2 linked regions of the Mesorhizobium shangrilense genome follow. The protein of the gene in region 2 interacts with the protein of the main gene of each other region in a pairwise test. Links are inferred from orthologs where the notes say so. Each region holds a gene or a part of one and is shown on either strand. Other genes may lie near its edges. The genes, in order: PD284_RS01695 and ptsN.

Region 1 (15,321 bases), 4.4 Mb from region 2 along the record:
CGGTTCATAGGACAATGCCAGGGTCTCTGGAGGGATGGACCGTCACTCTGGCCAAGTGGACGTTAAGGCAAGTAATTCAGATATTGGTGTAATGCATGTTAATGACGATAGTGAATGAGCACGTTGGATTTGGCAATTCCGCTGGACTCGGCTCCATCATTTCAGACTTTAATTCGATAATAGATTTAGATGGAGGAATATCCACATTAAGCGGCGTGACTATCGAGCTAGAATATTTTGGCGATTTCGATGTTGGTTTTTCTACCGAGTATCTCTCATTAAATATTGAAGGACACGAATTTGGACCTTATTCAGGCCCACAGTACGATGGAGCGTTTGGGCCGGCCGCTCCAACTACAGTTCATTTTTCAATAAGTGAAAATGAGTGGGCTGAGATTATCCGCGACGGGTATATAAATATCTCTTATAATTTGGGATCGGGAAATAACAATTTATCTGATGCTCCCGGCCTGGAAGAGTACATAAAACTTACCTTCTCTTGGGAGGCGCCCAGCCCGCCCATCGTTGCAAATCCGATTGCCGATCAGACCATAGACGAGGACACGGCGTGGAGCTTCACGGTTCCGTCCAACGCGTTCTCGGATGTCGAAGTCGACGCGCTGACCTTCACCGCAACGCTTGGCGATGACAGCGCCTTGCCGAGCTGGCTTTCCTTCGATGCCGGCACCGGCACCTTCTCCGGCACGCCTCCGCAGGAATTCCATGGCGTGATCGACATCAAGGTGACCGCCAATGACGGCGCTGCCTCCGCCTTCGATACGTTCACCCTGACGATCACCCCGGTCAACGACGCGCCGGCTGGCTTGCCGACGGCGGTGCTGCAGCCCGGCGTCGAGGATGCGCCCTATGTCGTCGACGCGGCCGACCTGCTGGCCGGCTTCAGCGATGCCGAGAACGACCTGCTGTCGGTGGTCGGCCTGTCGGCGTCGGGTGGCGGGGTCGTGGTCGACAATGGCGACGGCACCTACACGGTCACCATGCCGGCCGACTTCAACGGCACGGTGACGCTGTCCTACCAGGTCAGCGACGGCAATGGCGGAACGACCGCCGCCACGCAGAGCTTCGTGATGACGCCCGCGAACGATCCGGCCGCCGTCGGCGGAACGCTCACCGGGCAGGTCGTCGAGGCCGGCCTTGCCGGGCCTGGAACGCCGGCTGCCACCGGCGTTGCGAGCGCGTCCGATCCGGACGGGGGTGGGAGCAGCTTCGAGCCGATCAAGGCCGGGACCGCCTCGACGCGCGGCTATGGCAGCGTCGAGATGGCGCGCAACGGCAGCTGGACCTACACGCTCGACAATGCGAATGCGACCGTCAACGGCCTGAAGCATGGCGAGACGCTGAGGGACACCTTCACCATCACGACCGCCGACGGGACGACCAGCACGGTCACCATCACCATTGCCGGCGCCGACGATGCCCTCATAGGCACCCCCGACAACGACATCCTGCATGGCGGCTCCGGCAATGACGTGTTCCGGCCGCTCGAAGGCGACGACGACATCTTCGGCGGCGACGGCGACGACAGCGTCGTCCTGCCGGGCGATGCGGACGGCTATGTCTTCGTACAGCTCGCGAACGGCAGGATCGGCGTGCTCGACATCGACCCGTCCGACGGCGATCTGGGCGCAGATGTGCTCGACGGCATCGAGTTCATCCGCTTCGGGGCGGAGACCGCCGCCGACACGCCGCTCGCCGGCCTGATCGACATGGAGCAGCCGGACTGGACGCTGGACCGCTTCGAGACCGGGTTGGTGGCGGCGGTCTGGCAGCTCTTCATGCAGACGGTACCGTCGGAAGCCGGCTTCGAATACCTGATCCGCTCGGAGACCAACCCGCACGACCTGACCGACGCGTACTATTCGCCGTACAATGCGGAGAACAAGTATCTGAACTTCACCACCAACCTCGCCACCGGCAACCCGGACGGACAGGCGTGGTTCGACCTTGCGTTCGGGGCCCTGAGCTACGAGGCGGCGGTGGAGAAGGCCTTCGACCTGATCATCACCGCGGCCGCCCTCACGGCCGCCGGCGGCGATCCGGACGCGTCAAAACAGTTCTTCCTCGATGCGGAAAGCTACTTCGAGCAGGTCGCCGCCGACCGCATCGTGCCGTCGGTCGGCGTCAGCCTCGACGACGCCAAGAAGATCGCGCTGTTGAGCTCCGTGCTCTACGAGGCGGTGCGGGCCGACATAGGACCCTATGCGGATGCCGTCAACGATTTCGCCGATCAGGTGCAGCGGGTCGGAACCTCAGGCGACTTCCTCGCCGACCTGCTACAAAGCGCCTAGACGGCACGGCTACGGCACCCAAAAAGAGAACCGCCGGCCATAAGACCGGCGGCGGATGCTCGTTGAAAGTCCGGCAGCCTATGGCCGCAGGACGTATGCGATCCCAAGAATTGCAGCGGCGCCGACCACGAGCGCGGCCCAGCCAAGCATCGAGGACCGGATGCTGTCCTTCGAGTTCGGATCGTTGCTATCGTTCATATGTCTCATACCCAAGCGCCGATGGCGCAGCATCGATTGCAGCGGATCCCGCGAGATCCTCTGCGGTTGATGGTTTTCCTGGGTTTTAAGCGGGTGGTGCGCGCTGCCGATAAAGCGCAAACGCGCGAGAAAGCAATCCGGAAACATCCGGAGACGTTCCGATCAGGCCGATGGTGCGGGGCCTGTCGATCCGCGGTACCGAAGGCAGAACAGGGGGGCCATCCGCCCTTTCGACGATGACAGGTTCGTCCCCGCTTCGCAGGCCTGTGATCGCCGATGCCTTGGGAAGGACCACGTCGACCGAGGGCCGGTGACTTTGGGCCGCAAGTTCCAAAGCGGCCGGCAACGGCAGCGCCGGCAAAGCATGTGGCGCGAGGAGCGCCAACACCAAAAGGAGCACGGTGGCGCGAAGGCGCGAGAAAGAAGGCGCGGCGTCTATGTGCGGGCTCAGCTTCACTTCCATGTGAATAAGCTCCCCGGAGCGACCCGTCCAGGATTTCTGCCGGCAAAACAGAACCAGCCGGCCGGAGCCGGCGGGAAAGGCAAGCTCGTTACAACCCTTGAATCTCTTCATTCCAGACTGTGGCAGCTTGCCCGGAAGGAAATCGTTCACGGGCGCCAATCTCCCGCGGATGCCCGGAAACGTGGTGTCTCCCAGGAGAATCTCCTCCCACGGACAATCTCGACAGCGCCTTCAGTCCAGAAAGCGATAGCCCACGCCGGGTTCGTTCAGGATGAAGCGTGGGGCTGCAGGATCATCGCCAAGCTTGCCGCGGAGGCGGCCGATGAAGACCCGCAGATACTGAACGTCGTGCTCGTGCGCGGGTCCCCAGACATCGTTGAGAAGCTGGCGGTGGGTGACGATCCGACCGGCATTGCGGGCGAGCAGCGCCAGAAGCTCGAACTCCTTGCGCGTGAGCTTCAGGGCTTCGCCCGCGAGCGTGACTTCGTGGCGCGCGAGATCGATCCGCAACTCGCCCCGGACGATTTCCGGATTGGCGGCCGTGCCGCCGGAACTCGACCGCAGCAACGCCCGCACGCGCGCCATCATCTCGGCAATGCCGAAAGGTTTTACGACGTAGTCGTTCGCGCCCGAATCGAGGGCTTCAACCTTCTCGGCTTCGGCCTGCCGGACCGACAGGATCAGGATCGGAACCTGCGACCATTCGCGGATACGGGCGATGACCTGCTTGCCGTCCATGTCCGGCAGGCCGAGATCCAGCACCACGAGGTCGGGCTGCGCGGTGGCGGCCAGGGCGATGCCCGCCTTGCCGGAGGCCGCCTCCTCGAGCGAGAACCCGTGCGCCTCGAGCGCCACGCGCAGGAACTTGCGGATGCCGGGATCGTCCTCGACCAGAAGGATGCGGCCCGTGTTCACGCGGGACCCCCATGACCCGACGAGCCCATGGGCAGGGTCAGGACGATGCGCGTGCCTCGCCCCCCGGCGGTCGCGGCCTCGGCGCGGATCGACCCGCCATGGGCGTCGACGATACCCTTGGCGATGGCGAGCCCCAGCCCCGTGCCGCCGGGCAGGCCGTCGCCCGCATGCACGCGGAAGAACATGTCGAAAACGTGGGGGCGGTCGGCTTCCGCGATGCCGGGCCCCTGGTCGGAGATGGCCAGTGCGACGACGCCGTCATGTGGCGCAGCCGAGATCGTCACTTCCGATCCGGGCGGCGCGTATTTCGCGGCGTTGTCGAGGATGTTCGTCGCCACCTGCTCCAGAAGCACCGCATCGCCCATTACCTCCGGCAACGACGACGGAAGGTCGCGCACCACGCGATGGCGGGCAAGATCCCGCTCCAGCCGCCGGATCGCCCGTCCCACCACTTCCCGCAGGTCGACCGGCTCGCGCGCCACCTTCAGCGCACCGTAGCCCAGTCGTGTCATATCGAGTAGATTCTGGACATAACGATTGAGGCGTTCGCCTTCGTCGCGAATCGTTTCGGCCATCGCCTTGCGTCCGCTTCCGCCAAGCGCCCCGTCGGACTCGACCAGCGCCGTGGCAGCGCCGATGATCGAGACGAGCGGGGTCCGCAGGTCGTGGCTGACGGAGGACAGCAACGCCGCGCGAAGGCTCTCGGTTTCCGCCAGCAGGCGCGACTGCTCCATGTCGGCGGCAAGCTTGGTGCGCTCGATGGCGATGCCGACCTGGTCGACGAGGGAGTCCAGCAGCCGTCGTTCCTCGGTCGTGATGTATTCGCGCGCGCCGAACTGGACCGCCAGCAGCCCGTGGACCTTTTCGGCGCTTTTCATCGGCATGAACAGCCAGGTGGCCGAGGGCAGCGTCGCCGACGACCAGCCGGCCGGCTCCGCCTTCTCCCAGGCCCATGCGGCTGCGCCCCAATCCCTTGCCTGCAACTGGTCCTCCGGAGGCATGCCGCCGACAATGGCGAGCTTGCCCGATCGGTCGGGCATCAGGATCATGGAGGAGCATTGCATGGTCGAGGCGACATGGGTGACCGCCGCCCAGACGACGTCGTCGAGCGAGGCGACGCTCGCCACCCTTCGGGAAAAGTCGAAGAGCTTCGCGGTCCGCTTGGCGATGGCGCGCTGGGCGCGGGCCTGGTTGCGAAGCCGGGCCGCGAGATTCCCGGTGACGATCGCCACCAGAAGAAACAGGACCAGCGTCATCACCACCTTCTCGTGGGCGATCTCGAAGGTGTAGTAGGGCTCGACGAGAAAGAAATCATAGCCGAGGAAGGCGAGCACGCTGGCATAGATCGAGGGCCAGAGGCCGAAGCGGCTGGCGACGGCCAGCACGCCGACGAGAAAGAACAGCGACAGGCTCTCGACCGGGAACAGGCCGCTGACCAGCGTGGCCGCCGCGCCGGAGGCAATGATGGTTGCGGTCGCCCACAGGTAGGCCTTCGGGTCGCGCTCGAGCGCAGGCCGCGCCGCGCCGATGACGGACTTGCGGGCCTCCACCGGGTCGGCGGAGACAATCGTGACCTCGAAATCCTGCGCCTTGCGGATGATCTCCTCGGCGACAGTCTCGCGCGTGAACCAGGCGGAGAAGAGCCGGGGCCGCGGTCGCCCGATGACGATGCGCGAGACGTTGCGGCTTTGCGCGAAGGAGAGGATCTCGTCGGCGACGTGGCTTTCCGCGTTGATGGTCGCGATCTCGGCGCCGAGCGTCTCTGCCAGACGCAGGGTTTCGGCGATGGAATCCTTGGCCGCGTCCGGAAGGTGCTCGGACTGGGGCGTCGCGACGCTGGCCGCGATCCAGTCCGTCCGCGACCTCTCGGCCATCCGTTTGGCGGCGCGGACCAGCGCCTTGGAGACGGGGGCTTCGTTCACGCAGACGAGCACCCGATCCTGTGTCGGCCAGGGCCCGGCGATGGCGTGGCTCTTCATATGCGCGGTCATCTGGGCATCGACGCGGTCGGCGGCGACCCGCATGGCGAGTTCGCGCAGCGCGGTCAGGTTGCCCTTGGAGAAGAAGTTCTGGATCGCGCGGGCGATCTGGTCGTGGATGCAGACCTTGCCCTGGCGCAGCCGTTCGATCAGTTCCTCGGGCGGCAGGTCGATCAGCTCGATCTCGTCGGCCAGTTCCAGCACCTTGTCGGGAACGGTCTCGCGAACCTTCAGCCGGGCGATCCGGGCAACCACGTCGTTGAGACTTTCCAGGTGCTGGATGTTGAGCGTCGAGTAGACGTCGATGCCCGCATCCAGCAGCTCCTCGACATCCTGCCAGCGCTTGGCATGGCGGCTGCCGGGCACATTGGTGTGCGCGAGCTCGTCGACCAGCGCCAGCCGCGGCCGCCGCGCGAGCAGCCCGTCGAGATCCATCTCGGCAAGGATCCGGCCGCCATAGGGGACCTGCGCGCGCGGCAACAGCTCGAGCCCGGGGGTCAGTCGCTCCGTCTCGGCGCGGCCATGCGTTTCGACCACACCGACCACCACGTCGACGCCATCGGCGCGGCGTCGCTGCGCGGCCTCCAGCATGGCGTAGGTCTTGCCGACGCCGGGGGCGGCGCCGAGAAAGATCTTCAGCCGCCCGCGTCCCTCCTTCGCCGCTTCCGCGAGCAGGGCCTCGGGTTCCGGGCGGCTTTCCTTCTCCATCGTCACTCCGTTGACGGTCGGGCCGGGAAGCGCTCGTCGAGAGCGAGGTTGAGCAGGAGCACGTTGACGCGCGGCTGGCCGAGGACGCCCAGCGTAGGCTTCTCGACCTGTCCTGCGACCAGGTCGCGGACCGCTCCCCCATCGACGCCGCGGGCGTTGCCCACGCGCGCGGCCTGGAAGTAGGCCGCTTCCGGCGAGATATGCGAATCGAGGCCGCTGCCTGACGCGGTGACGAGGTCCACGGGAACCCGGCCGCCGCCGTTCTCGGCGCTGATGCGCCGTGCGTCGGCGGCGACCCGTTCGATCAGCGCCTTCGATGTGGGGCCAAGATTGCTGCCGCCGGTAGACGCGGCATCGTACCCGTCGCTGCCTGCCGCCGAAGGCCGCCCGTGGAAATAGGCATCCCCGGCGAAGGCCTGGCCGATCAGTTCGGAACCGACGATGCGGCCGTCGCGCTCGATCAGGCTGCCGTTGGCCTGAGCCGGAAACAGGACCTGCGCCGCGCCTGTCATCGCGAACGGATAGGCCACGCCCGTCAGCGCGGTGAACAGGACGAGCATGATGATGGCCGGTCTCAACTCGGAAATCATGGTGTCACCTCATACGATGCCGGCGGCGTTGACAATCAGGTCGATCGCCTTGATGCCGACAAATGGAACGATCAGGCCGCCAAGGCCGTAGACGAGCAGGTTGCGGCGCAGCAGGCTCGCCGCCGTCGCCGGCCGGTACTTCACGCCGCGCAGCGCCAGCGGGATCAGCGCGATGATGATCAGCGCATTGAAGATGACCGCCGAGAGGATGGCGCTGCCGGGGCTGCCCAGCCGCATGACGTTGAGCGCATCGAGCGCCGGATAGGCGGTGACGAACAGCGCCGGCAGGATGGCGAAATACTTCGCGACGTCGTTGGCGACCGAAAACGTGGTCAGCGAGCCCCGGCTGATCAGCAGCTGCTTGCCCACCAGCACGATTTCGATGAGCTTCGTGGGATCGGAATCGAGATCGATCAGGTTGCCCGCTTCCTTTGCCGCGGGCGTGCCCGTGTTCATGGCGACCCCGACATCGGCCTGGGCCAGCGCCGGCGCGTCGTTCGAACCGTCGCCGCACATGGCGACCAGCTTGCCCTCGGCCTGTTCCTTGCGGATCAGGTCCAGCTTGCGCTCGGGCGTGGCCTCGGCAAGGAAGTCGTCGACCCCGGCTTCCGCCGCGATCGCGGCCGCCGTCAGCGGGTTGTCGCCGGTGATCATCACCGTGCGGATGCCCATGTGGCGCAGTTCGGCGAAACGCTCGCGGATGCCGGGCTTGACGATGTCCTTCAGGTGGACGACGCCCAGCACCCGCTTGTCCTGCGCGACCAGCAGCGGGGTGCCGCCCGATCTGGCGATGCCTTCCACCAGCGCCTGCAGTTCCGGCGTCGCCGTCGTGCCGCACCAGGCCAGGATCGCGTCGGAGGCGCCCTTTCGCAATCGCGTACCGTCTCTCAAATCCGCTCCGGAGATGCGAGTGCTGGCCGAGAAGGGGATGGCATCGGTCACCTGATCCGTTCCGTCCAACGCCCGGCCCAGCTTCTTGCGCGCGAAATCGACGATCGAGCGGCCTTCGGGCGTCTCGTCGGCGAGCGAGGCCAGCAGTGCGGCCTCCGCCATCTCCCTTTGCGAGACCCCGGGCACCGTCTCGAAGGCATCCGCCATCCGCGCGCCGAAGGTGATGGTGCCGGTCTTGTCGAGGAGCAGCACGTCGACGTCGCCGGCTGCCTCGACGGCGCGGCCCGACCTGGCGATGACGTTCGCCTTCACCAGCCGGTCCATGCCGGCAATGCCGATGGCCGACAGCAGGCCCCCGATGGTGGTCGGGATCAGCGTCACCAGGAGCGCGATCAGGAACACGACGGGGATCAGCGCGCCCGAATAGATCGTGAAGGGCTCCAGCGTCACGACCACGATCAGGAAGATGATCGTCATGCCTGCGAGAAGGATGTTGAGGGCGATCTCGTTCGGCGTCTTGTGGCGCTCGGCGCCCTCCACCAAGGCGATCATCCGATCGAGAAAGCTCTCGCCGGGCCGGGACGTGATCCTCACCTTGATCCAGTCGGACACGACGCGCGTTCCGCCCGTCACTGCCGAGCGATCGCCGCCTGCCTCGCGAATCACCGGGGCGGATTCGCCGGTGATCGCGCTCTCGTCGACCGAGGCGATGCCTTCCACGATCTCGCCGTCGGCAGGGACGATGTCGTCGGCCTCGACAAGTACCAGATCGCCGGGCCTCAGCGAACGGCTGGAGACCATTTCATGCGTTGCCGCATCAAGCGCCGCCAGCTTGCGCGCCGGGGTCTCGGACTGGGTGGCGCGCAGCGTGTCGGCGCGGGCCTTGCCGCGGCCCTCCGCCATGGCTTCCGCGAAGTTGGCGAAATAGACGGTGAACCAGAGCCAGGCGGCAACCTGGCCGACCACAGCGACGTTCTCGCCGCCGGTGAAGAAGTCACGCACGAAAAGCAGCGTGGAGAGTGCGGCGACGACCTCGGTCACGAACATGACGGGGTTCTTCGCCATGACGCGCGGCGCGAGTTTTTGAAACGCAGCCCTGAGAGCCGGGCCTGTGACGCGCCGGTCGAAGAGCGAGATGTCTTGCTTCTTGCGCATGGAGTTCCTCAGAACGTCTGGCCGGCGAGCATCGAGACGTGCTCGGCGACCGGGCCCAGCGCCAGCGCCGGGAAGAAGGTGAGCCCGCTGAGGATCACGATCACGGCGACGAGCAGGGTGACGAAGAGCGGGCCGTGGGTGGGGAACGTGCCGCTCGATGCAGGCGCGGACTTCTTCGCCGCGAGCGAGCCCGCAACCGCCAGCATCGGGACAAGGTAGACGAAGCGGCCCAGAAGCATCGCGATGCCCTGCATGGTGTTGTGATAGGGCACGTTGGCGCCGAAGCCCGCGAATGCCGAGCCGTTGTTCCCGGTGGCGGACGAATAGGCGTAGAGGATCTCCGACAGACCGTGCGGACCCGTCTCCTGCAGCGAGGAGAGCGACACCGGCAGCACGGCGGCGAGCGCGCCGAGCCCCAGCACGCCCAGCGGCATCACCAGGAAGGCGATCACGGACAGCTTGACCTCCCGCGCCTCGATCTTCTTGCCCAGGTATTCCGGCGTGCGGCCGACCATGAGCCCCGCCAGGAAGACCGTCAGCACCACGAAAGACAGCATGCCGTAGAAGCCGGAGCCGACGCCGCCGAACACCACCTCGCCGACCTGCATCAAGAGCATCGGGGCGAGCGCGCCGAGCGGCATGAAGGAATCGTGCATGGCGTTGACGGAGCCGTTCGATGCGGCCGTCGTCACGGTCGCCCACAGCGTCGAATTCCCGACGCCGAAGCGAACCTCCTTGCCCTCCATGTTCCCGGCGGTCTGCTCGACGGGAAGCGAAGCGAAGGCCGGATTGCCGGGAACCTCGGACCCGTAGGTCAGCGCCAGCGCGCCGAGGAACAGGACCCCCATCGCCGCGAAGATGGCGACGCCCTGGCGCATGTGGCGCACCATCCTGCCGAACATGAAGCAGAAGGCCGCCGGGATGAGCAGGATGGAGACCATCTCGGCAAGGTTGGCGAGCGGCGTCGGGTTTTCGTAGGGAGCCGCCGAGTTGGCGTTGAAGAAGCCGCCGCCGTTGGTGCCCAACTGCTTGATGGCGATCTGCGAGGCCGCCGGACCCTGGGCGATCGTCTGCTGTGCGCCCTCGATCGTGGTCGCCGGCACATAGGCCATCAGGTTCTGCGGCACGCCCTGCCAGACGAGGAAGAGGGTCAGCACGATCGACAGCGGCAACAGCACGTAGAGGACCGAACGGGTCAGATCGACCCAGAAATTGCCGAGCAGCTTCTGCTCGCGGGCGATGAAGCCGCGGATGATGGCCGCGCAGACCGCCATGCCGACGCCGGCCGAGACGAAGTTCTGCACCGTCAGTCCCGCCATCTGGCTCAGATACGACAGCGTCGTCTCGCCGCCATAGGCCTGCCAGTTGGTGTTGGTCGTGAACGAGACCGCGGTGTTGAACGCCAGGTCCGGCGACAGCGGCCCAAAACCTTCCGGATTGAGCGGCAGCAGGTGCTGCAGGCGCAGCATCGCGTAGAGCAGCGCCCATGAGACGAGACTGAAGGCAAGCGCGCAGAGCGCGTAGCGCGTCCAGTGCTGGCCCTGGTCGGCCTTGACGCCGGCGAGCGCATAGAAGCCGCGTTCGACGGGCGACAGGACGGGCGAGAGCCATGTCCGCCCACCTTCGTAGAGGCGGGCAAGATAGAGACCGAGCGGCCAGGCCAGCGCCGCGACGAGCGCCGCATAGAGGATGAACTGAAGAATGTCGGGCGCCATGAGACGTGTCCTTGCCAGCAATCAGAACCGTTCGGGCCTGGCCAGCGCGTAGGCGAGATAGACGAGAAGGAGAGCGGCGACGGCGCCGCCGAGGAGGAGGTCGAACGTCATGACGCGCCTCACAGCCGTTCGAGCAGGCGCACGGAGGCCGCAGCGGCAACGAAGAAGCCTGCGGCAAGCGCGATGTAGAGAAGGTCGAGCATGGAACGCTCCCTGTTTTCGAGAGCCTCATGACTATGCCCGGCCGCAATCAACGCGCGATGTGCAATGCGCCGACTGCCCGTAAACGGTGCGTAAACGCGGGATTTTCAGGGGGCGCGTGGGGCGGGTCGCTTTCGCTACGGGCGTAGGGGCGCGGGCCGTCGAGACCGCGCAGCGCCTGCATAAGTTGACGCTGATCTCACCCGCTCCGCGGTGGATCAATTTCGGCCGCTACGTTCACCGCCGAATAGGGCTGTTCATTCCACGTCGTGCTCCCGTGCGCCGGCTTCCCCGGTTCGACGCCTGCCGCGGATGACCGATCAGGCAATCAGGCCAGCGCCGATGAGGGTCGATCCCCATACAACGAGTGACGGTCCCGTCGGCGTGCCGAAGCAACCGACCAACTTGATGTAGTCCATGTTGAAGCAGTGCTGCTCGGGATCTGCGTAACCGTATCTTCGCGCCGTCATGCCATTGAAGAACAGAAACACGCCGGCAATCAGGATGAGCCATTTCGCCATGTGGATGCGCTCTCTCCAGTCCCTTGGCGGGGGTGACGCAACCTGAACGCGAACGCAAGCGGGTCGCGCTGACCAGCCGCGGACCGATGAAACCGTTGGAGATCGGAGGGACCAAGTTGTCGCGCGACGCAGCATGATGGCGCTGCCAAACATCATCCAGCGCTTCAATGGTGATCCCGACAGGAATCGAACCTGTGACCTACAGATTAGGAATCTGCCGCTCTATCCTACTGAGCTACGGGACCACTCGGCGGCACTCATACAGGCTTTGCGCCGCTTCGCCAACCGTTTGCGCGCACGCGCCGGACAGTTTTCCGGCGCGCGCAGAATCGATCTGCGCCCCCTTTCGGGGGCGCGGGCTTCATGCCGCCAGCGCGGTCTCGGTGAGCTTGATCCAGTAGCTCATCCCGTGCGCGATCGCCTCGTCGTTGAAGTCGTAGGCAGGGTGGTGGAGCGAGGCCGAATCGCCGTTGCCGATGAAGATGAAGGCGCCGGGCCGCGCCTCGAGCATGTAGGAAAAATCCTCGCCGCCCATGACCGGCGGCATCGCCCGGTGCACGTTGGGCTCGCCGGCCACGACGGCAGCTACGTCGCCGGCAAAGACAGCCTGCTCGGCATCGTTGACGGTCACCGGATAGTTGGCGTCGTAGGCGACGGTGATCTCGGTTCCATGCGCGGCTGCGAGCCCTGCGGAGATCTCCCGCATGCGCCGTTCGGCCAGCGCGGCGACCTCCTTCTTCAGGGTGCGCACCGTGCCGGCGATCTCGGCATGGTCGGGGATGACGTTGTAGGCGTCGCCGGCGTGGAACTTGGTGACCGTGACCACCAGCGCCTCGACCGGGTCGGCGCTGCGCGACACGATGGTCTGGAGCGCCGCGACGAGCTGGCTGCCGATCATGATGGGGTCGATCGTGGTGTGCGGCATCGCCGCATGACCGCCCCGCCCCTTGATGCCGATCGTGAACTCCGCGGTCGCGGCCATGATCGGACCCGGCCTCAGCGCAAACTGGCCAACCGGCAGGCTCGGCATGTTGTGCATGCCGAACACACGCTCGATGCCGAAACGCTCCATCATGCCGTCCTTGACCATCTCGTTGCCGCCGCCGCCGCCTTCTTCGGCGGGCTGGAAGATGACGGCGACGCTGCCGGCGAAATTGCGGGTCTCGGCCAGATATTTCGCCGCCCCCAGAAGCATCGCCGTGTGGCCGTCATGGCCGCAGGCATGCATGACGCCGGGCGTCTGCGACTGATAGGGCTTGCCGGTGACCTCGTGGATCGGCAGGGCGTCCATGTCGGCGCGCAGGCCGATGGTGCGGCCCTCGCCGTGCCTGCCCTTGATGACCCCGACCACGCCGGTGCGGCCGAGCCCGGTGACGACCTCGTCGACGCCGAACTCGCGCAACCTCGCGGTGACGAAGTCAGCGGTCTTGAAGACGTCGAAATTGAGTTCCGGCTGCTGGTGGAGCTGCCGTCGCCACCCGGCCACTTCGTCCTGCATTTCGGCTGCGCGGTTCAAGATCGGCATGCAATGTCTCACGTCTGGTGCGCCCTGCCCAACGAAGGCAGATTTGCGGTTTTGCCTTGGTGGCGTCACATAGGCTAGATAGCTGGTGACGGGCGCCGGATTGAGGGCTGGCCAACCGGAACATAGACGATGCCGCCATCAAACCTCAAGATGGCGACGACGCTGGACGACACAAGACCGGATTTTTGCATGCGGCGGAATTTTAGACCCCTGTTTCTCGCACTGGGCGCACTGGCTTGCGCATGGGGCGCTACGCCCGCGCTCGCCACGCCCTCGTTGCTCTTCGACCTCAACGATGGACGCATCATCTCGCATGAGGATGCGTTCCAGCGGTGGTATCCGGCGTCGCTCACCAAGCTGATGACAGCCTATGTGACGTTCCGGGCGATCCAGGCGGGCGAATTGCAGCTCGATTCGCCGATCACGATCTCCAAGAAGGCCGCCAGGGAGCAGCCCAGCAAGATGGGCTATCCTGCAGGCACCGTGGTCACCGCCGACAATGCGCTGAAGATGATGCTGGTGCGTTCCAACAACGACATCGCCATGGCGATCGGCGAGAATGTGGGCGGCTCGCAGCAGGCGTTCGCCGACCGCATGAATGCCGAAGCCGCCCGCCTCGGCATGAAGGGCAGCCATTTCGTCAACCCCAACGGCCTGCACGCCGCCGAACAATACACCACGGCGCGCGACCTTGGCTTGCTGGTCATGGCGATCCGCCGCGAATTCCCGCAGCATCTCCAGTACTTCTCGATCGAGGGACTGCTCGCGGGCAAGAAGAAGCTGACCAACTTCAACCTGCTGGTGGGCCGGTACAAGGGGGTGGACGGCATGAAGACCGGCTTCATCTGCCCGTCCGGCTTCAACATGATCGGCACGGCAACCCGCGACGGGCGCACGCTGGTCGCCATCGTGCTCGGCGAGGCCTCGGCGACCAAGCGTGCCGAAACCGTCGCCGCAATGCTCGACGACGGATTTGCAAACCCGCACATCGGCGCGGACACCGTGGCGGCGCTGCCCAGCTACGGCGAGGGTGTGGACGTCGCCCGCGACATGCGCGAGGTCATCTGCCCCAAGCCGGTGAAGACGGCGAAGGGTGACAAGGCCAAGCCCCAGCCGAGCGAGCAGGCACAGACGAAGAAATCGCCGTTCGCCGAACCCTACGATCATCCACTGAAGCTGGTCGCGGTGGGATCCGGCGGCGCAGACGGACCGGTGCCGCGGGCCTACGCGGAGATGCTGGCGAAAAACTACGCAGACGTGCCGATCCCGACGCCCCGCCCCGAATATCCCGTGGCGGCCGATGCCAGGGCGTCGTCCGGCGTCGGCGACGTGAACTAGGCGCAGGGACCCGATGTTCCCGATTCCAGTCTCGGTCCTGACCGGCTTCCTGGGCGCCGGCAAGACGACCTTGCTCAACCGCCTGCTCAAGGACCCGGCGCTGACGGACGCCGCCGTCATCATCAACGAGTTCGGCGACGTCGCCATCGACCATCTCCTGGTCGAGAAGGCCTCCGACGGCATCATCGAACTGTCGGACGGCTGCCTGTGCTGCACGGTGCGCGGCGAGCTGGTCGATACGCTGGCCGATCTGGTGGATCGACTCCAGGACGGCCGCATCAAGCGCCTGTCGCGCGTCATCATCGAGACGACGGGTCTGGCCGATCCGGCGCCCGTCCTGCAGTCGATCATGGGCCACCCGGTCCTCGTGCAGGCGTTTCGGCTCGACGGCGTCATCACGCTGGTCGACGCGGTGAACGGCGGTGCGACGCTCGACAACCATGTCGAGGCGGTGAAGCAGGTAGCGGTCGCCGACCGCATCCTGATGGGCAAGCTCGACCTGCAGGATGACGCCGCTGCGCTCGAAGCGTTGCAGGCACGCATCCGGCGCATCAACCCCAACGCCATGATAATCGATACGGCTGCGCCCCGCGCGAGCGTGGCCTCGCTCCTCGAATGCGGGCTCTACGACCCCGTGACCAAGACCGCCGACGTGCGTCGCTGGCTGGGCGAGGCGTCGGATCATGGGGACGACGGACACGACCACGATCACGCTGGCCACGATCATCAGCATGACCACCACGACGACCATGACCACAGCCACCACCGCCACGACGACCGTGTGCGCTCGTTCAGCCTCGTCCACGACGGTCC
Region 2 (15,009 bases):
TTCTTTCTCGTCAACGGCTACTTGCTCGGGCGCGAATTCTTCGAGTTCGCCGCAATGCGCCACATGAGCGAGGCGGACGCGAAGGCGCTGCGCCAGGACAATGCCGGCACTGTCTTCGTCGCCGGACTGGTCGTCGCGGCCTTCCTCGCCATCCCCTTGCTGAACCTGCTCACGCCGCTCTTCGCCGCGGCGATGATGGTGCATCTCAACAAGGCCGTGTCGGCGCGAGGCGCGCTCGCACCCAGCGTGCGGCGCTAGCCCTTCCAGGCCATGTTCATATAGACGCCTCCCTTGGCGAGTTCGTCGAGCATCTGCCGCAGCCTCCTGGCTCGCGTCTCTTCGCGCTTCGCGCCGATGATCCAGCCCAGATAGTCGTTGCGCTGATAGTCTGGCCGCGCCTCGTAGGCCTCCACCAGGTTCCGTTTGACGAGCGCCGCACGCACGTCTTCCGGCATCGGGTTGAGGTCACGCTTCAGCGCCATGACAAGCCTCCTGTGGCAGGAAACCATCAGCTAGCGGAGCGCGTGCGCGGATCAAGGCCAGCGGCTGGAGATCCGGCGCTTTTGAACCGCGCAGCTAGGACGCTGCGGCTGATTCGAGGGGTTCGAGAGGCACCAGCGGCGCCGGGATCTCGTTTGTCTTCACCGCCGCCTTGCAGATGTCGGCGATCACGCAGAACTGGCATTCGGGCTTGCGAGCCTTGCAGACATAACGCCCGTGCAGGATCAGCCAGTGATGGGCATGGCGCAGGTACTCGTCCGGGATGATGCGGACGAGTTCGGCCTCCACTTCGTCCGGCGTTTTGCCCGGCGCGAGCCCGAGCCGGTTGCCGATGCGAAGGATATGGGTGTCGACCGCCATGGTGGGCTGGCCGAACGCCATGTTGAGGACGACGTTCGCGGTCTTACGGCCCACGCCCGGCAGCTTGACCAGTTCGTCGCGGCTGTCGGGCACCTCGCCGCCATGGTCCCGGATCAGCGCTTCCGACAGGGCGATGACATTCTTGGCCTTGTTCCGCCACAGTCCGATGGTCCGGATGTATTCGCCGAGCCGAGCCTCGCCCAGGGCGACCATTTTTTCAGGCGTATCGGCGATCTTGAACAGGGCGCGCGTCGCCTTGTTGACCCCCACATCCGTCGCCTGCGCCGAGAGCGCGACCGCGACCAGCAGGGTGAAGGCGTTCACATGTTCCAGTTCGCCCTTCGGCTCCGGCCGCTGCACGGAGAAACGCCGAAAGATCTCGTGGACTTCGGCAGGCGTGTAGCGGCTCTTGGGCCGACGCGCCTTCGGGCTTCTCACCGTCCTGGCCGGGGCTGCTACTTTTTGTGACTTGGGCTTCAGCATGCGCTCTCTATAATCAACGGCCATGAGCGAGACAAACACCGCTTACGCCGCCGACGAACCGTTCTTCCGGGCGCTGCTCACGCCGCATCGGTCGCTCGGCCGCACCGGTTTCCTGGTGCTGATGGGCGCGGTCACCTTCTGCTGGATCGTCACCGGCGCCTTCTTCCTCGCCCATGGCGCCTGGCCGGTGTTCGGCTTCTTCGGGCTGGACGTGGTGCTGCTCTACGTGGCGTTCAGGCTGAACTACCGCGCGGCCCGCGCCCGTGAAGAAGTGTCGGTGTCGCGCACGTCGCTCGACATCCGCAAGACGGCCCCTTCCGGCAAGTGGGAAGCGCACCATTTCAACCCGTTCTGGGCGAAGTTCGCCGTCGCGCGCCGCACCGACATCGGCATCACCGCGATGGCAGTGGAAGGCCAGGGCCAGAGCGTGCTGATCGGAAGCTTCCTCAATCCGGACGACCGCGAGAGTTTTGCCAAGGCATTTTCGCAGGCGCTGGCGACAGCCAGACGCTAGACGGGAATCGGGTGGGAAATCGACCTTCGCGGCGCGATATTCGCGTTCAAGGAGTTATCCGCTATGAACGCACACATGCCGATGAAAGCCTCGATCGCCCTCGACACCGACATCACCCCGGACGGGACCGACTATGAGGTCGTGCGCAAGGTCATCGAGAAGATCAGCCTCGACTATCGCGACCAGCCGTCACTAGAAACGCTGGCGGAAGCCGTCGGCGACACCCCGAACGGGCTGCAAAAGCTGTTCACGCGCTGGGCGGGGTTGACGCCCAAGAGCTTTCTGCAGGCCGTGACGCTCGATCACGCCCGCAGATTGCTGGACGAAGGCATGTCGGTGCTCGATGCGACCTACGAGGTCGGTATGTCGGGACCCGGCCGCCTGCACGACCTCTTCGTGACACACGAAGCAATGTCGCCCGGCGACTACAAGTCGCGCGGCGCGGGCCTGACCATCCGGTACGGCTTCCATCTGTCGCCCTTCGGTGTCGCGCTGATCATGGTCACCGACCGCGGGCTCGCCGGCCTGTCTTTCAACGACGCCGGCGACGAGCGCGCCGCCTTCGCCGACATGTCGGGCCGCTGGCCGAACGCCGCCTATGTTGAGGACATGTCGGCAACCGCGCCCTATGCGGCGCGGATCTTCGATCCCGCGAAATGGCGATCCGACCAGCCGCTGCGCGTCGTCATGATCGGCACCGACTTCCAGCTGCGCGTGTGGGAGGCGCTGTTGCGCATCCCGATGGGCAAGGCGTGCACCTATTCGGCCATTGCGCAGAGCATCGGCACGCCGGCCGCCAGTCGTGCGGTGGGCGCTGCGGTCGGCGCAAACCCGCTCTCCTTCGTGGTGCCCTGCCACCGCGCGCTTGGAAAATCCGGGGCGCTGACCGGTTACCACTGGGGCCTGACCCGCAAGCGGGCGATCCTAGGCTGGGAGGCCGGCCAAATCTCCGCCGCCTCCTGATTGCCGCGGGCAACGACGCAGGTTAAGGCTTCCGGAGCATTCCGGAGGCCTTCTTCACGTGATTACCGTCGTCGGTTCCATCAATCTCGATCTCATCGCGGCAATGGATCGCCTTCCCGAGCCCGGTGAAACGGTGCTCGGCAACAATTTTGCTACTGCACCCGGCGGCAAGGGCGCCAACCAGGCGCTGGCTGCCGCGAGAGCCGGTGCAAAGGTCCGCATGGTTGGCGCGGTGGGCCGCGATTCCTTCGCTGGCGAGGCGGTCGAACTCTTGAAGGCCGGCGGCGTCGATCTCGGTCGGGTGGCAGAAATCGAGGGCGCGACCGGGATCGCCGTCATCTTTGTCGGCGGCGACGGCGAGAACGTCATTGCGGTCATCCCCGGCGCCAACGCGACAGTCGATGCAGCCGCCATCAGGAACCTCGAGTTCGCGCCGGGCGAGCACATTCTCCTCCAGCACGAGATCCCGCTCGCGGCGGTGGAAGCCGTACTCGATTCGGGCCGCGCGGCCGGCAGCGTGACTTTGCTCAACACGGCGCCCTTCCGCGCCGACGCCGCTCCCCTCTTGGCAAAGGCGGACTATGCCGTCGCCAACGAGACCGAGTTCGATCTCTTCGCAGACGTCCTGTCGCTCCCGGGCGGCTCGCGGGAGGAGCGCATGCGCGCCTATGCGGCCACGACCGGCCGCGCGATCATCGTCACGCTGGGCGGCGACGGCGTGCTGGCGGCAACCCCGCAGGAATTCCTGAAAGTCGCGGCGATGAAGATCACGCCAGTCGACACCGTCGGCGCCGGCGACACCTTCTGCGGCTATCTCGGCGCCGGGCTGGATTCCGGGCTGCCTTTGGGCGAAGCTCTGCGGCGGGCGGCCGCGGCAGGCTCGCTCGCCTGCCTGAAGCCGGGCGCACAGCCGGCCATTCCGCTGTCCGCCGAAGTGGATGCCGCACTGACCTAGCGGTAGGGGAGACACGCATGACGGAACGGCCTCGGACGAAGCATGACATCCCTGAGGCCAGCGAGCTCTGTCGCCTGTCCGCAAGGGAACTGGCGGCGCGGATCGCAAGGCGGACGCTATCCGTCCGCGAGGTCGTAACCGCGTTCCTCAACCGCATCGAGGCGGTCAACTCCAAAGTCAACGCCATCGTGTCGCTGCGCGAACGCGGCGACATCCTGCGCGAAGCCGATGAGAAGGACGCGTATCTTGCCGCCGGAGGCAAGGCCGGGCCGCTGTTTGGCCTGCCCATCGCGATCAAGGATCTCGCCGAGACGAAGGGGCTCCGCACCACCTGGGGCTCGCCCATCTTCAAGGATTTCGTGCCCGACCGGGACGCCATCCACGTCGAGCGCATCCGCGCCGCGGGCGCCGTCATCATCGGCAAGACCAACGTTCCCGAATTTGGCCTCGGCTCGCAGACCTACAACAACGTCTTCGGGCCGACGCTCAACGCCTTCGACCCGGAATTGTCGGCCGGCGGTTCGAGCGGCGGCGCGGCCGTGGCGCTGGCGCTCGACATGTTGCCGATCGCGGACGGCAGCGACTATGGCGGCTCGCTGCGCAATCCGGCCGCCTTCAACAACGTCTACGGGCTCCGCCCCTCCCAGGGTCGCGTCCCGGGATCTCCTGACAAGGATCTTTTCTTCGCCCAGATCGGCGTGGACGGCCCGATGGGCCGCGACGTACGCGACCTCGCCATGCTGCTGGACGTGCAGGCCGGTTACGACCCGCGCTCTCCGCTGTCGCTCGCGACCGATGGCAGCTTCCTCGCCGGCCTCGACCGGCCGGCATCCCCCGCCCGCATCGGCTGGCTCGGCGATCTCGGCGGGCACCTGCCCATGGAGGCGGGCGTGCGCGAGCTGTGCGAAACAGCGGTCAGGCGCTTCGAAGAGGCGGACTGGAAAATCGAGGCGATGGTTCCGGCCTTCGACTTCGAGGCTTTGTGGGCGGCATTCGCCACGTTGCGCCATGCCGCCAGCGGATGCGGCCTGAAACCGCTCTACGACGATCCGCACCGGCGCGCGCTGCTAAAGCCAGAAGGACTGTTCGAGGTCGAGGGCAGCCTGAACCTGACGGCCCCCGACATCCATGCGGCCACCATCGTGCGCTCGGACTGGTACCGGGCGGTTCTCGCGCTTTTCGATCGGTTCGACCTTCTGGCCCTGCCCAGTGCGGCCGTGTTCCCCTTCGCCGTGACGACCCATTGGCCGAGCGAGATCGCCGGACGCAGGATGAGCAGCTACCACCGTTGGCTCGAGGTCGCATCCTACGCCTCGATGGCGGGCTGCCCCGCGGTCAACGTGCCGGCCGGCTTCGATGCCGCCGGCCGGCCTATGGGCCTGCAGCTTATCGGACGGCCGCGGGGTGATCTGGCCGTCTTGCGCGCAGCCGCACTCTATGAAAGCCTGCTTGACTGGCCGGCAGGCGCATCGCACTAGCCGGCGAGCCGGGAGGCCCTGATGTCCGTCGAGCTCTACGCCGCCTATCTTCTCGCCTGCATCGTGATCGTGCTGGTGCCCGGGCCGACTGTCACGCTGATCATCGCCAATTCTATCCGCCACGGCACAAGAGCCGGACTTGCCAACGTCGCCGGCACGCAGGCGGGACTTGCAATCATGATCGCCATCGTCGGCGTCGGCCTGACCTCGCTGATCGCGGGCATGGGGCACTGGTTCGAATGGATCCGCCTTCTGGGCGCCGCCTACCTCATCTGGCTGGGGATCCAGATGCTGCGGTCGAAGGAAGCCCTCGACGGCGACGGAAACGCCCGGAAGCCGAGCGGCGGCTTCTTCGTACAAGGCCTCGCCGTCGCCCTGAGCAATCCGAAGACGCTGGTCTTCTTCGGCGCCTTCTTTCCGCAATTCATCGACCCGGCCGGCAGCTACGCGCTGCAGCTCTGGGTCATGGGCCTCACGGCGATGGTGGTCGCGGCCGTCAGCGACAGCGCCTACGCGCTCGCCGCCGGGCGCGCCGGCCGCCTGCTGTCGGCCGGCCGCATCAGGCTGCTCTCGCGCATCAGCGGAAGCTTCCTGGTGGGCGGAGGCATCTGGCTCGCGCTGTCGCGGGCCAAATAGCCCTCTGGCGTCAGTTCAGCCGGCCCAGCCGTTCAGTGAGCAGGGCGAAAAAGCCGGCAGCGTCGACGTCGCGCATCACCGTGGCGTTCTTCTGGCGGTCGGTCACGCCCCACCAGTCGACGACCGTCATGCCCATCGTCAGTTCCGAGGCGGTCTCCACCTCGACATTGCACTCCCTGCCCTTGAACAGTTCGGGCTTCAGCAGGTAGGCGATGACGCAGGGATCATGCAGCGGTCCGCCATCGGTACCGTACTTTTCCTCGTCGAAACGCTCGAAGAACTCCAGCAATTCCGCGGCCGCGATGCCCGCGCGCGTCCCCAGCCCGCGCAGGGCGGCCAGGCGAGAGGACGTGGTCAGCGCCTTGTGGGTCACGTCAAGCGGCATGATCACGACCTTGATGCCGGATTTCAGCACCACATCGCAAGCGTGCGGATCCACATAGATGTTGAACTCCGCCGCAGGCGTGATGTTGCCTCCCTCGAAGAAGCCGCCGCCCATCAGCACGATCTGCTTGATTCGCGCCGCAATCCTCGGCTCGCGGTTGAGCGCCAGCGCGATGTTGGTCAGCGGGCCGAGCGGGCAGAGCGTCACAGTGCCGCTTTCCTCCCGCATCAGCGTCTCGACGATGAAATCGACTGCGTGCTGTTTCTGCAGCGGCATCGTCGGCTCAGGCAGGTCCGGCCCGTCGAGCCCCGTCTTGCCGTGGACATGTTCGGCAGTGACGAGCTTGCGCACCAGGGGGCGGCTGGCGCCCGCGAAAACCCTGATGTCGGAGCGTCCCGCCAGCTCGCAGATCTTGCGCGCATTCTTTTCGGTCAGTTCGAGCGGCACGTTTCCGGCAACCGCAGTGACGCCGAGAATGTCGAGTTCCGGGCTGCCCAACGCCAGCAGAATGGCCAGGGCGTCGTCCTGGCCGGGGTCGGTGTCGATGATGATCTTATGGCTGGCAGGCATTCGGCTTCCTCATTTGGCAGGCGGCATCTGCAGTCTTGAACTTGCCGCGGCGGCGGACCATATCAGCAACACGGGAATGGATGCCATCCGGGTCCCTTTCCTTTCGGTCGCTCTTTGAGGACACTGGAATGAGCCGCATGACGCCCTTTTCGAGCCCGCTTCTGCTCGGGTTCGATACGATGGAAAAGACGTTGGAACGTCTTGCCAAGTCCGGCGATTCCTACCCTCCTTACAACATCGAGCGCGTCCGCTGTGGCGACGGCCAGGGCGACAAGCTGCGCATCACGCTGGCGGTGGCCGGGTTTGCCGAGGAGAACCTCGAAGTTACGACCGAAGAGAACCAGCTGATGGTTCGTGGCCGGCAGACCGAGGAGGGCGATCGCGAATACCTCCATCGTGGCATCGCGGCGCGCCAGTTCCAGAGGACCTTCGTCCTTGCGGACGGAATGCTGGTCAGGGGGTGCGAATTGAAGAACGGGCTGCTGTCGATCGATCTCGAACGCCCCGAGCCGCAAAGGCTGGTACGGAAAATAAACATTTCGGTGAAAGACTGATGTCGACCGCACCGGAACCAAGAGCTCTGTCGCGGGTTGGTTCGATTGGACGCCCCGCACATAGGAGGCTGAGATGACTGAGAACCAGACCAGAAACGTATCCCAGGCCCAGCTTGCCCATATCGGCGAGGGCGCCGTCGCCTATGTCCGCGAAATGGTCAGCGACGATCTCAAGTCCAAATTCCCTGGCCTGCCCGAGATCGCGCCGGGCACCAAGCTGTGGGCTGTCTTCGCCGCCAATGGCCAACCCATCCTCTTGTCCGACAAGCGCGACACCGCGCTGGCGGGGGCCTTCCAGAACGATCTGACGCCCGTCGCCGTGCACTGAAGCGGCGCGCTTGCGCACCACAGGGCGGTCGCTCGACCGCCCTCCCTCCCATCGTCAATGATATGACTAGGCTGCGTGCGACGCAGGCGTGTGCGCCAGCAGCGCATGGATTGCGGCGGCATCCTTCGTGCCGCGGACCTTCGCCACGGTGTCAGCGTCGCGCAGGACCCGGGCAATGCGCGACAGCGCCTTGAGGTGATCGGCGCCAGCGCCCTCCGGCGCCAGCAGCAGGAACACGAGATCGACGGGCTGGTCGTCCAGCGCCTCGAAATCGACGGATGAATCCAGGCGCGCAAATACGCCTGTGATGCGCTTCACGCCGGCCAGCTTGCCGTGCGGAATGGCGATGCCGTTGCCTACTCCGGTCGAGCCGAGGCGCTCGCGCTGCAGAATCGTGTCGAAAATCTCACGTTCCGGCAGCCCGGTCACAGCCGCGGCCTTTTCCGACAGGAGTTGCAGGAGTTGTTTCTTCGAGTTCGCCCGCAACGTCGGCATGATTGCCGGAACGTCGATCAGATCGCTCAGATCCATCACCAAAATCCTTGTGCTCCGCCCATCGCTGCCCGGCTCCCCCGCCCAGCAGCGTCGGCGAGGTAACGTTACGCCCGCGCGGTCTTCACCGAAGACGGGTCGATCCAGCCGATATTTCCGTCCGGCCGCCGGTAGACGATGTTGACCTCCTGATTGCCAGCGTTCCGGAACACGAAAACCGGGCTTTCCTTGGTGTCGAGTTCAATGACAGCCGATGCGACCGACATGGTCTTCAGGGCCATGGACGACTCAGCCACGACAACCGGCGCGAAGTCTTCCGCAACCTCGACCTCTTCGTCGGGCAGCGCCGCCATGACGGTGTAGGAGACATTGACCGATTCGTTGTTGCCGCCCACCGGATGGGTCTTCAAACGGCTCTTGTAGCGGCGCATCCTGGATTCGAGGCGGTCCGCGGCGATCTCGAATGCGGCGGTAGGTTCCTGGCTGTCGCCCGTCGCCTGCAGAGCCATGCCCGAATCCAGATGAACCATACAGTCCGCCGAAAAGCGCGAGCCCGACTTGAGGACGGTGACGTGCCCTGAATACCCACCCCCGAAATATTTGTCGACCACTTCGCCGACTCGGCCCTCGATGCGGGTTCGAAAGGAGTCGCCAATCTCCATGTGCTTGCCAGCGATACGTAAGTTCATTTGTTGGTGAACCTTCCCTGCTCGTCAGTCGGATTGGAGTTTATACCCGTGGGCGGTGCGCACAAGGTTTGCGGCGTCCAATGCGCCGTGCTCAGGTCCAAACTTTCTGGTTAGACACAGGTCTTGGGGCGACGTTTCATTGCTCTGAAGACAACCACCCTGCTCATGCGGGCGGGCTTCTAGTGAGTTCCCGGGGGAATGTCAATGAAGGGTTAAGGAGCGCATCGAGCGACGCCGCGGCAGGCTATGCTCTATTGCCCGCCAGCGCACGCTTCTCGCGCCGCCGCTGGACCGAGGATGGTATGTCCATGCCTTCCCGGTATTTGGCGATGGTGCGGCGGGCAACGTCGATGCCGTCCGCCTTCAGCATCTCGACGATGGCATCGTCGGAGAGCACGTTGGAAAGCTGCTCCTCGGCGATCAAACTCCTGATCCGGTGGCGAACCGCCTCCGAGGAGTGCGCCTCCTCACCGGAGACGGACGCGATCGAGGCGCTGAAGAAGTAGCGCAGCTCGAACACGCCACGCGGCGTCAGCATGAACTTGTTGGCTGTGACCCGACTGACGGTCGACTCATGCATGGAAATGGCGTCGGCAACGGCCTTGAGCGTCAAGGGACGCAGATGGCGCACGCCGTGGGTGAGAAAAGCGTCCTGCTGCTTCACGATCTCGCCGGCGACCTTGAGAATCGTGCGCGCCCGCTGGTCCAGGCTGCGTGTCAGCCAGTTGGCGTTCTGCAGGCATTCGGACAGGAAGTCCCGCTCCTGCTGGGACTTGGAGGACGCACTCACCTTTGCGACATACGCATTGTTGACAAGCACCCGCGGCAGCGCGTCCGCGTTGAGCTCCACCGTCCAGGTTCCGTCCGAGGCAGGCCACACCTCCACGTCGGGGACGATCGATTCGGCGCCTCCCCCCTGAAAGGCGAGGCCGGGCCGCGGATCGAGGGCCCGCACCTCGGCCACCATGTCCATGAGATCCTCGTCGTCGACCCCGCAAAGCTTGCGCAGAGCGACGAAATCGCGCTTCGCCAGAAGCCCCAGATTGGCAAGCAGGGTCCGCATGGCCGGGTCCAGCCGATCGAGCGCCGCGAGCTGCAGCGACAGGCACTCGGCCAGGCTCCGCCCGAATATGCCGGCAGGCTCGAACGTCTGGCAGAGCGCCAGGACATCCGAGACGGCCTCAGTATCCACTCCGAGCCGATGGACGATCTCGGCAGGATCGGCGTGCAGGTAGCCTGCGTCATCGAGTCCGTCTGCAAGCTCGCGGGCAATGAGCCGCGAGGCAGGATCGGCGATCAGGAAGGCGATCTGTTCGGCGACGTGGTCACCCAGCGTGACCGGCGCCGCAGCCAGATCCTCCATGTCGAAATCGCCCGCGGATTGGGCCAGCGCGCCGGCGCCCGACGATTTCCACTGCGCGTTGAGATCAGGCGCGAGCCGATCGCTGACGCCGGGATCGTCAGGAAAGATGTTCTCGAGCGAGGAATCCATCTGCTCCGACATCGACTGGGCGGTCCAGGCGCCGTCGTCGCGAACCCACATGCTGTCCGCAGCCGCGTCCGCATCGTTCTGCTGGGGTTCTGGGGGAAGCGCTTCCTCCCGCTGGTCGACCCGCTCGAGAAGCGGATTGCGCTCCATCTCCTCGTCGACGAAGCGCTCCAGTTCGACATGGCTCAACTGAAGCAGCCGGATCGATTGCATCAGCTGGGGTGTCATCACCAGCGACTGGGATTGGCGCAGCTGCAGTTTGGTCGCGAGCGCCATATGCGGTCGAGAACTCCGGGATTCACTCGAAGGCAGGCCGCCGTACGGGCTCTCACCCGCCAAGGCCAGTTGAATCAAACTGGCCCGGCTCTTGCTTGTCAAGTAAAGACGATAGGCCAGCTTCGCTTACGAAGCGTTACATCGCCTCCGCCCAGCCCCCCTGCAGGGGCGTCAGAGCGTGAAGCCTTCGCCAAGATAGAGACGCCGCACGTCCGGATTGGCGACAATCTCGGCCGGATTGCCGTGGGTGAGCACCTCGCCGGCATGGATGATGTAGGCACGGTCGATGAGCCCGAGAGTCTCGCGCACATTGTGATCGGTGATGAGCACGCCGATGCCCCGCGCCGTGAGGTGCCGCACAAGCCGCTGGATGTCCGCCACAGCGATCGGATCGATGCCCGCGAAAGGCTCGTCGAGCAGCATGTAGCTTGGACGGGTGGCAAGCGCCCGCGCGATCTCGAGGCGTCGCCGTTCACCGCCGGAGAGCGCGATTGCGGGCGCCTTGCGTAGATGCGCAATGTGAAATTCTTCGAGCAGGGCGTCGAGCGTGGTTTCCCGCTCTGCGCGGTTCTTCTCGACCACCTCCAGGACGGCGCGGATGTTGTTCTCGACGGTCAGGCCGCGGAAGATGGAGGCTTCCTGGGGCAGATAGCCGATGCCGAGGCGCGCGCGCCGGTACATCGGCATGCTCGTCACGTCGAAGCCGTCGATCTCGATCGTGCCCCTGTCGACGGGGACCAGCCCGGTGACCATGTAGAAGCAGGTGGTCTTGCCGGCGCCGTTCGGGCCCAGCAGCCCCACCGCCTCGCCGGCGCGCACGCCCAGCGACACGCCATTCACGACCTGCCGGCCCTTGTAGCTCTTCGTCAGCTCACGCGCGATCAGCGTGCCTTTCAGGCCCTCGCGCATGGCGGACTGGGGCGCGGCCACAGGCTTAACCTGCCGCGGGCTCTTCGAGTCCTGCAGCGCCGGGGAGGGAGCGTCCACCATCAATTTCCTTGGGAGCTTGGCGTAATGAGTACCTGAACGCGGCCCTCGAGCTGCGATTTGCCGGTCTGTGTGTTGACGGTGAGTTTTCTGCCCTTGGCGACGTTTGCGCCTTCCGTCAGCACCACTTCCTTCCCGGTCAGAACCAGGGTGTTGCTGGCGACGTCGAATTGCCCTTCGTCGCCGGTGGCGACCTGCTCCTTGGACCGGAGGTAGACCTTGTCCTTCACCTCGAGGCGCTCGATCTGCTGCGACCCGCTGGTCGGCGAGCCCGCGCCCTTGGCGTAGTAGACGGTCATGAGACCGGCCTTGAGCAGCGTGTCGCCCTGGACGACATTCACGTTGCCGGAGAAGATGGCCATGCTCTCCGCCTCCCGCACCTCGAGCTTGTCGCTTTCGATCTGGATGGGCTGGTCGCCAGCCAGGCGAATTCCGGGACCGGTCGCCTCCTGCGCCACGGCAGAACCTGCTGCCAGCGTCAGCAGTACGAATGCCAGCAGGCTAGTTCCCCGCATGTTGCTCTCCCGTTTTGTCGGCCGCCCCGAGCGCCCCCGGCGAAAGGTTCAGGCGCACGCGCTTTTCGAACACCAAAACCTTCCCATTATCAAGGATGGATAGCGAGTCGGCCGTGATCTTGTTGCCATTCATGGTTATCGCGACCGGGCGCTCGGTCTTCATGGTGCCGTTGTCGATCTCCACGCGGGCGGTGTCGAGTTCGGCCGTCATGCCGTTGCTCGACTTGACGGTGAAGGGGGTCTGGATGTCCAGTACGTTGGCGCGGCTGTTGTAGACGCCGCGCTCCGCGAGGATTGTCGCCGAATCGGTCACGTCGATCGGCACGGTGGCGTCGATGCCGTGCAGCACGATCACATGCTGCTTCGCCGGCTCCTGCAGCGCGCGCTCCGCCGTCAGCGAGTACGGACGATTGTCGCTGGTCACGCCGTTCAACTTGGGATTAGCCATCACCAGCTTCCCGTCCGCATAGGCGACGCTGGCGATGTCGTATGTCAATTGCGGCACCCGCGACAAGAAGGTGTAGCCGGCGAATACAAGCGTGATCCCCAGGCCGAGAATGGGCAGCAGCCACTTAAGCACACGCACCTTGGACGAGTAGGAGCGGGCGCGCGCGAAATCGGTTTCAAGGGAACGCACGCTCTGGGACGCACGTGCGGCAATAAGCTCGTCTTCTTTGGTGATGGTCGTTGCCGCTGACATCAAAGATATCCAATGGTCATTTATCGAGTTTGCACCGCAGCAGCGGCACGGAAGGGGGTATCCAGCGGACTTTCCGCCGCCCTCAGATATCTGGTGTTCCCAAGTGGCATATGGTCCCGCCTGACGCACGTGCGCCCCAATCGCGGGCCGCCCGTCAATCACACGAGCGATGTCAGATCAATATGGTCATTTTTCGATAAGATGCCAGCCCCCGGGAGAGCGCATCCCTGTTGTGAGTAGCCCCCGCCTCCCGCATCGAGTACAACCGTCCGTCTCATATTGCGTCACGAGGACAAAATGGCCACGCGAGCTGACGACCTGATCGAGCGCCACCGGCTTCGGCGCAAGCTGACGTTCTGGCGCGTCGCGGCCCTCGCCGTGGCCGGCTTCGGCATCGCCGCCGCGGCCTACGCCCTGGGCGACGACGGCTTTCGCGGACGAGCCGTCGATCACATCGCCAAGATCAAGATCGAGGGCACCATCACCGAGGACGAGAAACTGATCGAGCGCCTCGAGGACATCCGCAAGGCGAACCACGTCAAGGGCGTCATCCTGTCGATCGACTCGCCCGGCGGCACCACCGTCGGCGGCGAGGCGATCTACGAGCAGGTGCGCAAGCTGGCGCGCGACAAACCGGTCGCCGCGCAGGTCGGCACGCTGGCGGCATCGGCAGGCTACATGATCGCCACGGCCACCGACCACATCGTCGCCCGCCAGTCGTCCATCATCGGGTCGATCGGCGTGCTGATCCAGTTTCCGAACTTCACGAACATGATGGAAAAGCTCGGCATCACCCTCGACGAGGTGAAATCCTCGCCTCTGAAGGCAGAGCCATCGCCGTTCAACCCGACGACCGAACCGGAGCGCGCCATGCTGCGCTCGATGATCCTCGACAGCTACGACTGGTTCGTCGGGCTTGTCGAGGAACGGCGCCCATTGTCCCGCGCCGAGGTGACTGCAATCGCCGACGGCTCGGTCTTCACCGGCCGGCAGGCGTTGCAGAGGAAGCTGGTGGATTCGCTCGGGGGCGAAGAGAAGGCGATCGACTGGCTGGGCACAAAGGGCGTCGACACAAAGCTCGAAGTCGTCGAGTGGAAGCCTGAAAAGTCAAGCGGCGGCTTCTTTTTCTCCCAGGCCCTTTCCAATCGGATCGCACAGGCCCTGGGTTTGCCTTCCGGAAGCCTGGACGTCCTTCATGAACTCGGCGCCGAACGGTTGTTTCTTGACGGGCTGTTGTCGGTCTGGCACCCTGAAAGAGCTGCGATCCGCGGCTGAAAATCAAACAAAATCATCCCTATAGTGCAATTGCAGCCAACATGTGGGGAACGCGCTCATGATCAAATCTGAACTCGTCCAGCTAATCGCAAACCGCAATCCGCACCTCTTCCTGAGGGATGTCGAGAACATCGTGAACGCCATCTTCGAAGAGATCACGGACGCGCTGTCGGAGGGAAACCGGGTGGAGTTGCGCGGTTTCGGGGCCTTCTCCGTGAAGAACCGCCCTGCCCGCACCGGACGCAACCCGCGCACGGGGGAAGCCGTCGACGTCGAGGAGAAGTGGGTTCCTTTCTTCAAGACCGGTAAGGAATTGCGCGAGAGGCTGAATGCGTCGAAATAGTCGGTGTCGCCAATGATCAACAGACTCGTCCTCGTCGCCATCCTCGTTCCGATCGCCATCGTCCTGATCGCGCTCGCGGTCGCCAATCGGACGTGGGTGCCCTTCACGCTCGACCCCTTCAATCCCGGCAACCCCGCATTGACGATCCAATTGCCGCTCTTCGTGCTTGTCTTCCTGGCCGTAGCTGTGGGCGTCATCATCGGCAGCTGTGCGACCTGGCTGAAGCAGGGACGCTACCGCAAGCTGGCGCGCCAGCGCAGCGCCGAAGCCGAATCGCTGCGCGCTGCGAACAAGGCCGGGCTGAAGGCCGCGGCCCCGGTGCAAACCAGCCTGCCAAAGCCCGCCGCATGATGCAGCCCGGGAGGTCGATCAATGCTCACGCTGTCGGCAGGTGACGTCGACACAGCCCTCACTTTCGAAGGGCTGGTCGAGACGCTGCGGAAGGCTTTTCACGACGGTGCGGTGCAGCCGGTACGGCACCACCATACCATCGAGCGGCCGGACGGGGCCGCATCG

What was found.
Region 1: the proteins of ptsN (region 2) and PD284_RS01695 interact in binary tests that used the Escherichia coli proteins (3 or more experiments, as listed by UniProt). The link is inferred for Mesorhizobium shangrilense from one-to-one orthologs.

The regions. Positions count from the first base shown.
Region 1 is NZ_JAQGPN010000001.1:336,069-351,389, forward strand. What follows is about bases 3,682-6,889. They hold PD284_RS01695 (sensor histidine kinase), read right to left. Parts: upstream 6,573-6,889; coding sequence 3,882-6,572; downstream 3,682-3,881. Other genes in these bases: PD284_RS01690 (response regulator), read right to left, coding at 3,682-3,885; kdpC (potassium-transporting ATPase subunit KdpC), read right to left, coding at 6,575-6,889. Also shown: PD284_RS01680 (cadherin-like domain-containing protein), read left to right, coding at 432-2,309; PD284_RS01685 (hypothetical protein), read right to left, coding at 2,593-3,120; more of PD284_RS01690, read right to left, coding at 3,202-3,681; more of kdpC, read right to left, coding at 6,890-7,162; potassium-transporting ATPase subunit KdpB, read right to left, coding at 7,172-9,208; potassium-transporting ATPase subunit KdpA, read right to left, coding at 9,217-10,923; kdpF (K(+)-transporting ATPase subunit F), read right to left, coding at 10,945-11,034; PD284_RS01720 (hypothetical protein), read right to left, coding at 11,445-11,645; PD284_RS01730 (M20 aminoacylase family protein), read right to left, coding at 12,007-13,170; PD284_RS01735 (D-alanyl-D-alanine carboxypeptidase family protein), read left to right, coding at 13,360-14,508; PD284_RS01740 (CobW family GTP-binding protein), read left to right, coding at 14,522-15,321. UniProt on the Escherichia coli protein: Member of the two-component regulatory system KdpD/KdpE involved in the regulation of the kdp operon. KdpD may function as a membrane-associated protein kinase that phosphorylates KdpE in response to environmental signals.
Region 2 is NZ_JAQGPN010000001.1:4,684,780-4,699,788, forward strand. The notes cover bases 6,527-9,422. They hold ptsN (PTS IIA-like nitrogen regulatory protein PtsN), read right to left. Parts: upstream 8,259-9,422; coding sequence 7,794-8,258; downstream 6,527-7,793. Other genes in these bases: PD284_RS22645 (nucleoside hydrolase), read right to left, coding at 6,527-6,845; PD284_RS22650 (Hsp20 family protein), read left to right, coding at 6,974-7,399; PD284_RS22655 (BQ00720 family protein), read left to right, coding at 7,473-7,727; hpf (ribosome hibernation-promoting factor, HPF/YfiA family), read right to left, coding at 8,327-8,908; rpoN (RNA polymerase factor sigma-54), read right to left, coding at 9,153-9,422. Also shown: PD284_RS22605 (sulfate transporter family protein), read left to right, coding at 1-258; PD284_RS22610 (YdeI/OmpD-associated family protein), read right to left, coding at 255-482; nth (endonuclease III), read right to left, coding at 577-1,344; PD284_RS22620 (DUF2244 domain-containing protein), read left to right, coding at 1,367-1,858; PD284_RS22625 (bifunctional helix-turn-helix domain-containing protein/methylated-DNA--[protein]-cysteine S-methyltransferase), read left to right, coding at 1,922-2,821; PD284_RS22630 (ribokinase), read left to right, coding at 2,880-3,776; PD284_RS22635 (amidase), read left to right, coding at 3,794-5,254; PD284_RS22640 (LysE family translocator), read left to right, coding at 5,276-5,890; more of PD284_RS22645, read right to left, coding at 5,901-6,526; more of rpoN, read right to left, coding at 9,423-10,673; lptB (LPS export ABC transporter ATP-binding protein), read right to left, coding at 10,845-11,582; PD284_RS22680 (LptA/OstA family protein), read right to left, coding at 11,663-12,175; LPS export ABC transporter periplasmic protein LptC, read right to left, coding at 12,162-12,875; signal peptide peptidase SppA, read left to right, coding at 13,173-14,150; PD284_RS22695 (integration host factor subunit beta), read left to right, coding at 14,209-14,493; PD284_RS22700 (LapA family protein), read left to right, coding at 14,506-14,844; lhpI (bifunctional Delta(1)-pyrroline-2-carboxylate/Delta(1)-piperideine-2-carboxylate reductase), read left to right, coding at 14,866-15,009. UniProt on the Escherichia coli protein: Seems to have a role in regulating nitrogen assimilation.